Regions from separate parts of the Serratia sp. NPDC078593 genome, predicted to be linked through region 2. Evidence: predicted binding sites of a transcription regulator. Region 2 holds the regulator's gene; each other region holds the start of a gene.
What was found. The regulator Fur, encoded in region 2, represses iron uptake genes when iron is present. The targets are predictions, from matches to a motif close to ATAATAATGAGAACNACTATCAA.
Positions count from the first base shown of each region.

Region 1: ACQKDS_RS10810 (TonB-dependent siderophore receptor) is a predicted target of Fur. The motif match lies at 1,404-1,426, and genes of this name have one in related genera.
Region 3: ftnA (non-heme ferritin) is a predicted target of Fur. The motif match lies at 1,085-1,107, and genes of this name have one in related genera.

Region 1 covers NZ_JBNNGK010000008.1:41,996-44,274, reverse strand. Annotated here, with positions in the region: gene ACQKDS_RS10810 (TonB-dependent siderophore receptor) at 1-1,273, opposite strand, end outside; gene ACQKDS_RS10805 (hypothetical protein) at 2,125-2,279, shown strand, end outside.
Region 2 covers NZ_JBNNGK010000002.1:156,212-158,490, forward strand. Annotated here, with positions in the region: gene ACQKDS_RS02780 (beta-N-acetylhexosaminidase) at 1-969, shown strand, start outside; gene fur (ferric iron uptake transcriptional regulator) at 1,169-1,615, opposite strand; gene fldA (flavodoxin FldA) at 1,944-2,279, opposite strand, start outside.
Region 3 covers NZ_JBNNGK010000003.1:297,091-299,369, forward strand. Annotated here, with positions in the region: gene pip (prolyl aminopeptidase) at 1-609, shown strand, start outside; gene ACQKDS_RS05510 (DNA polymerase III subunit theta) at 669-899, opposite strand; gene ftnA (non-heme ferritin) at 1,262-1,780, shown strand; gene yobA (CopC domain-containing protein YobA) at 2,009-2,279, shown strand, end outside.

The sequences.
Region 1 (2,279 bases), on a different contig from region 2:
TTTGTTCATAGCGTCGCTGTAAATCAGTGTGCACCAGATTGCTGATCACCGGCTGTAACGCCACACCGGTAAAAGGGTTTAGGTCGCTGGCATTTGCCTTTTCATCCCATAGGTTATTACGGAAGCGTTGATAATCCAGCCCAAGCATGAATTTATGCTCCAGCATGCCAGTGACAAATTCGGCCTCCAACTGAGTATCAACCGCATAGGCATCCAACGAGGTACTGGAACCACTGTAATAACGGTGCAACATGTTGCGATTGTCCCGCCAGCCGATCTGATAAACTTGTTCCAATTCCACATTGGAATGGGTGTAACTGCCGTTTTGACGGAAAGTCCAGACATCATTGAAACTGTGCGAAAATGCATAGCTATATATCTGTTCCCAACGCTTGAAAACGTTATGGCCACTGTCCCCATCAAAAAATCCATGCCCAAGTTTATCGCCCTGAGTGGAATACAGGCTGCCGTCGGCAGGCACCGCGCTGTGATACCCACCTGAAGGATCTTTTTGCAAATAGGCTTTCATTAACAACGAGGTATTCTCGCTCGGTTGCCACAATAACGACGGCGAAATAGCATAACGTTCCTCACGTTGGTGAGCATACTGAGTGTCACTGCTACGAGTCATCCCCGTCAAGCGATAAGCCCACTGTTCGGATAACGGTCCGGTAACGTCAAAAGCGCCACCCCGAGTATTATGATTGCCGCCCATCATATTAATGTGCCCTTCATAGGCGAATCTCGGTTGTTTGCTGGTTAGCGCCACTAGACCTCCGGGGATGCTTTGGCCGTACATCACTGACGCGGGCCCCTTGATAACGTCAATACGTTCCAAAAACCAAGGATCCACCTGTAACGCATTGTAGCTACCGCTGTCACTTAACAAACGCAGGCCATCAAGAAAGGTGTTATTCACATCACCGCCGTGGAAACCACGTAACGCAATAGTATCGTAACGCGTAGCGCCTCCAGCAAAATTAGTAAAGACGCCAGGTGTATATTTGAGCGCATCGTTAACGGTGAGCGCATTTTGGTCGGTCATTTGCTGGCGTGTAATAACCGAGACGGATTGCCCGGTTAATATCAGCGGCGTATCAGTTTTAGTGGCTCCCTGGCTGGTTGTCGCCGTGTAGCCCTGCGTGGCGGAATTCGCCGTATCGGCCGGTTTTGCTGTGACCACTACGGTCTCTTCCGCTACCGAGCTCAACGGCAAAAACAGCGCGAAAACACAAAAAATAGATGAATGCTTGGCAGGAGAAATCCGGTACATAGCTGTAATCCCTATAGAGGCTATTAAAAGCACACCGCAAAGAAGCTGAGGCAGCATCGCTGGCTGCCCTATCACAGAGGTTATTGGTGCACGGTGTGGATAAAATAGATTAATGATAAAGCAAATAACAATGATAATTATTATCTTTATCATACAAGGGGGTTTTTACGATAAAAAGCCAATAATTTATTGATTTATTTCATATTTATCCGATTACCTTCGCATAATGACAGCCGCGCCATCACGCTCTTAGCGCGTGAAAATGCCCTATAGCGAGGAGGATAAGCACAGCTTAACGGTTTAACTGACCAAGACAGTACGCTATCTGATACCCGCGCAACGGCGAAGGGGTATCGCCCCGGCAAACGGCAGTGCGCCATTCAGGATAATCAGCGTGCGCGGAAATAGGCTACCAAACGCAAAATTATCCACATACAGCCCAACAATAGACCGTTTAACAGGCACCATATGATCAATAGATAGATAAATGGCTGATAGGCGGGAATACCGCGATCGGCAGAAAAGGGGTTGTAATGCCAAAATCTAATAATAGTGAACGGGTTGAGATTAAGTTCGACAAAAAAATAGGCTGTTAGGGCCGATGGCAAAACAAAATAGAGCCACAACATAAAGACCATGATTATCGTTGTGCTAAGGCTATTTTTAAAATTTTTCATAAGAGGACGTGACCAATATAAGCAAACGTTTTCCAACGGAAGCATCGCAGTGAAAATAACCATCCGCAGTAAAAATAGTAAAGTTCCCTAGTTAGATAACAATAATTCCACAGGGATGTTTAGTTTTCATTTAATCATGTAGTGTTAAAAACAGAGCAGCTCAAGGAGACAACAATGCAACAGGATGATTATCCAACACCTGCCGACGTAAGAAAACTAAAAATAATCTATGGTTGGTACATTTATGTTATCTACGCCCTGCTGATATTTAATATCTACCTCACGGTCTACAATATCTGTGCCCGTCAACCGATTGATACGCCACTGTT
Region 2 (2,279 bases):
AGTAAAGAAGATAAACCGTGGGCAAAATCGCAGGTTTGCCAAAACATCATTAAGGAAGGCAAGGTTGCCGATTTGGAACACTTGCCAAGCTACTTTGGTCAGGAAGTCAGCAAGCTGGTTAAAGCCCACGGCATTGACAGAATGCAGGCTTGGCAGGATGGTCTGAAAGATGCTGAGAGTGCCAAATCCTTTGCCACTTCGCGCGTCGGCGTCAACTTCTGGGATACCCTCTATTGGGGCGGTTTCGATTCGGTGAATGATTGGGCAAACAAGGGATATGAAGTCGTGGTTTCAAACCCGGACTACGTGTATTTAGATTTCCCGTATGAAGTGAATCCAAACGAGAGTGGCTACTACTGGGGGACTCGATTCAGCGATGAGCGTAAAATGTTCAGCTTCGCGCCGGATAACATGCCGCAAAACGCCGAAACGTCTGTCGATCGTGATGGTAACTATTTTACTGCCAAGAGCGATAAACCATGGCCGGGTGCGTATGGTGTTTCCATCCAGCTGTGGAGTGAGATCGTGCGTACCGATACACAAATGGAATACATGATCTTCCCGCGTACGTTGTCGGTAGCTGAACGCGCCTGGCACCGCGCCAGTTGGGAACAGGATTATAAGGCCGGTCGCGAGTATAAAGGTGGGGAAACTCAGCTTGTCGATACGAAAAAACTGGATCGGGATTGGCTGCATTTCGCCAACCTATTGGGGCAACGTGAGTTGGCCAAGTTGGATAAAGGCGGTGTGAGTTATCGTTTACCGGTGCCTGGCGCACGTATTGTAGATGGCACATTGGAGGCCAATATTGCCCTGCCTGGATTGGCTATCGAGTATTCCACCGACGGGGGGCAGCAGTGGTTGCGTTATGACAACAGTGCCAAGCCAGCCGTGGCCGGTGAAGTACACATTCGTGCGGTCAGCCCTGATGGCAAGCGATTCAGCCGGATAGAGTCAGTGAAGGCGTAAGTGAGTAACGCCTCACCAGCGTGTCGGCGGGTGGGGCGGAGTGTGGTGAGTGAGAGCAGTAAGGCCGTATGGGTCGAAGTGTCGCTGCAATTGTTATCTTTTGACATGATTTCCCCCGGCGCGTCCGGGGATTTTTTTACCCAAAAAAAGACATAAAAAAACCGCCGTTGGGCGGTTCCTTGCGATAGATAAATTAGCGTTATTTTATGTTGTGCAGCGTGTCGTCTTCACGGCAATCCCCAATAGCGCAGTGGCCGTAGAGGTATAGGCTATGGTTGGTGAGTTTGATGCCGTGTTGCTTGGCAATGTCTCGCTGACGCGCTTCGATTGACTCATCACTAAATTCGATAACTTTGCCACAATCCAGGCAAATCAGGTGATCGTGGTGATGCTGTTGTGTCAGTTCGAAGACGGATTTTCCACCTTCAAAGTTATGGCGTGTCACAATTCCTGCGTCGTCGAATTGGTTCAGTACGCGATAAACTGTCGCAAGACCAATTTCTTCACCCATATCTATCAGTTTTTTATACAAATCTTCCGCGCTGACGTGATGGCAAGTCGGATCTTGCAGTACTTCCAGGATTTTGAGTCGCGGAAGCGTGACTTTTAAGCCGGCCTTCTTTAACGCGGTGTTGTTGTCAGTCATGCGGATTCAGTCCTGTTACTATGCTAATCAAGTTGAGGCATTTTTGCCTATGGCATCGGTCGGCACAAAGAATTAATTGCGTCTCATTATAGAACCGGTTGAGCTAAATAGAAACCGCCGGTTGTTAACAAAGATATATTCACACCGTTACATGTCACACATGCAACATCTTGATGGGCGGGATAAACCGTAACGCTAGTCTACCTTGATGAGGGAAGAAGTTACAATTTTGTAGCTTCTATTGCTTCAGTTTGCGATGCCGATAACGGCCCTGCGCTCGTGATGCGTTTGCAGGGCCTGGATAAAACCGTTTTGGTTACAAAGCGGTTTAGCCGATGATATCAGCCAGGCTCAGTTCTTCACTAATCTGTTTGACCCAAGCGCTTACGCGTTCGTCGGTCAATTCTGGCTGACGATCTTCGTCAATGGCTAAACCGATAAAGTGGTTATCGTCTGCCAAACCTTTCGAGGCTTCAAAGTGATAGCCTTTAGTTGGCCAGTGGCCAACGATCGCGGCACCGCGCGGCTCAATGATGTCACGAATGGTGCCCATTGCATCACAGAAGTACTCTGCGTAATCTTCCTGATCGCCACAGCCGAATAGCGCCACCAGTTTGCCGTTGAAGTCTATCTCTTCCAAAGTTGGGAAAAAATCGTCCCAGTC
Region 3 (2,279 bases), on a different contig from region 2:
TCTACCTTGGCATTGGCCTATGCCCAGACCTATCCTCAACAGGTGAGTGAGCTGGTGTTACGCGGTATTTTTACGCTGCGTAAACACGAGGTGAGTTGGTATTATCAAGACGGCGCGTCGCGTTTCTTCCCGGATAAATGGGAGCGCGTATTGTCGATATTGTCAGAAGAAGAGCGCCAGGATGTGATTGCAGCCTATCGTGAACGACTGACCTCGCCCAATCGCGCGGTACAACTGGAGGCAGCCAAGCTGTGGAGCGTATGGGAAGGGGAAACGGTCACGTTATTGCCGAGTGAAGCCTCATCCTCGTTTGAAGAGGATGATTTTGCGCTGGCATTCGCCCGTATTGAAAACCACTATTTTACCCACTCCGGTTTTTTGGACAGCGACGATCAATTACTGCGCAATATACCTTTGATCCGTCATATTCCAGCAGTGATTATTCATGGGCGATATGATATGGCGTGCCAGGTACAAAATGCCTGGGATTTAGCAAAGGTCTGGCCTGAAGCCGAACTGCAGATTGTTGAAGGTGCGGGGCATTCGTTCGATGAACCCGGGATCTTGCATCAGTTGATGTTGGCGACCGATCGTTTTGCTAGTGAATAAGTCAACGTCATACAACAATGTAAACCACGGGGGCTCAAGAGGGCGCCCGTGGCAGCGATTCATTTCATTTTAGGCTCGTATGGCAGGCGAGAAAATTTATGCGATTCTACCCGATAGTGTGCCACGCGTTCGCGAAAGTAATCTTGCAAATGAGCGGGCTGCTCACGTTCCACCACTTCGGGGATCACCGGCATGTTGTATCTTTCTTTGAAAGCCACACCGGAGGCTGCTAGATCGACGTTAACCTTGTCCATTTCTTCTTTAGAAAGCGCTGCCAGATTGTATCCCATGTTTTATTCCTTACTGTTACCGCATCTACAAACAGCGCAAAAGGTAATGCACTCAGCCAAGCTTGGCAAGTCTCAATAGACTGCACTAATGCCCTTACTAAATGCTGGTGTTATTTTCTATTTTAGCTAAAGAAAACTATTTAGTATCTTAAATAAGAATGATTCTTTTTTAATTATTTTCCTGGATGGAAATAATTATCATAATTACTTGTTTTATTTTTTTGTGATTGCTTTTAACTTATTGATATAGATTAAAATAAAAATAAATTCATATATGTTGTAAATCAACTGTTTTTATTTTGTATGTGCCAAGGCATAATGCACAAAATTAAATTGTGACCTGCAAAATAAAAGGATATCCAATGCTGACGCAAGAAATGGCAAAACAGTTGAATGAACAACTTAATCTCGAGTTTTATTCCGCGAACCTTTATCTGCAGATGAGTGCATGGTGTAGCGACAAAGGTTTTGAGGGCGCGGCTGCATTTTTAAAGGAGCATTCTCAAGAAGAGATGCAGCATATGCAGCGTCTGTTTGATTATCTGAGCGACACGGGCTCACTGCCGTTGTTGGGTACGATTAGCGCGCCGCCCGTTGATTTTGAATCATTAGCTGATGTTTTCCAACAAACCTACGAACACGAACAATTGATCACCCGTCAGATCAACGAACTGGCGCATATGGCAATGACCACCCACGATTATTCTACCTTTAACTTCCTGCAATGGTACGTTGCAGAGCAGCATGAAGAAGAGAAACTGTTCAAATCTGTATTAGATAAACTAGCGCTAGTGGGTAACAGCGGCAATGCATTGTTCTTTATCGATAAAGATTTGAAGAAAATGGGCGCCGCGACCGAAGGCAACAACGGCCAAGTTTGATTGATACCGTAGCATTTGTAAGAACCGCGTATCTGCTTGCAGAACGCGGTTTTTTTATACCCTACCGTTAAGCGGGTTATGCAGCGATATGTGCTACCGGATCGCAAAATAGCAGTGTTCTACTCGACTTGCTAAGTCTCCATCGTTATGATTTCTATCGATACGCTACAGGGATGAGGCTATTTCTCTCCCTGATCACCCTCATCTTTTACATTAAGGGACTTCGCTGTGATCGGTAAAATTCGCTGTTCTTATCGCCTGCTTTCTGCGTTATTCGTGCTGTTCGTTGGATTGTCTTCGCAACAGGCATTAGCCCATGCTCATTTAAAAATGCAAACTCCGGCGGCGGACACTATCGTAAGCCCTGCGCCACAGGCGTTAACGCTGAGTTTTTCTGAAGGTATTGAACCCAACTTTAGCGGAGTGAAAATTACCGGGCCAGAAAATAGCGTAATAAAAACGGGTAAGTTGCAGATTGATGCCGCTAACAATACGCAGA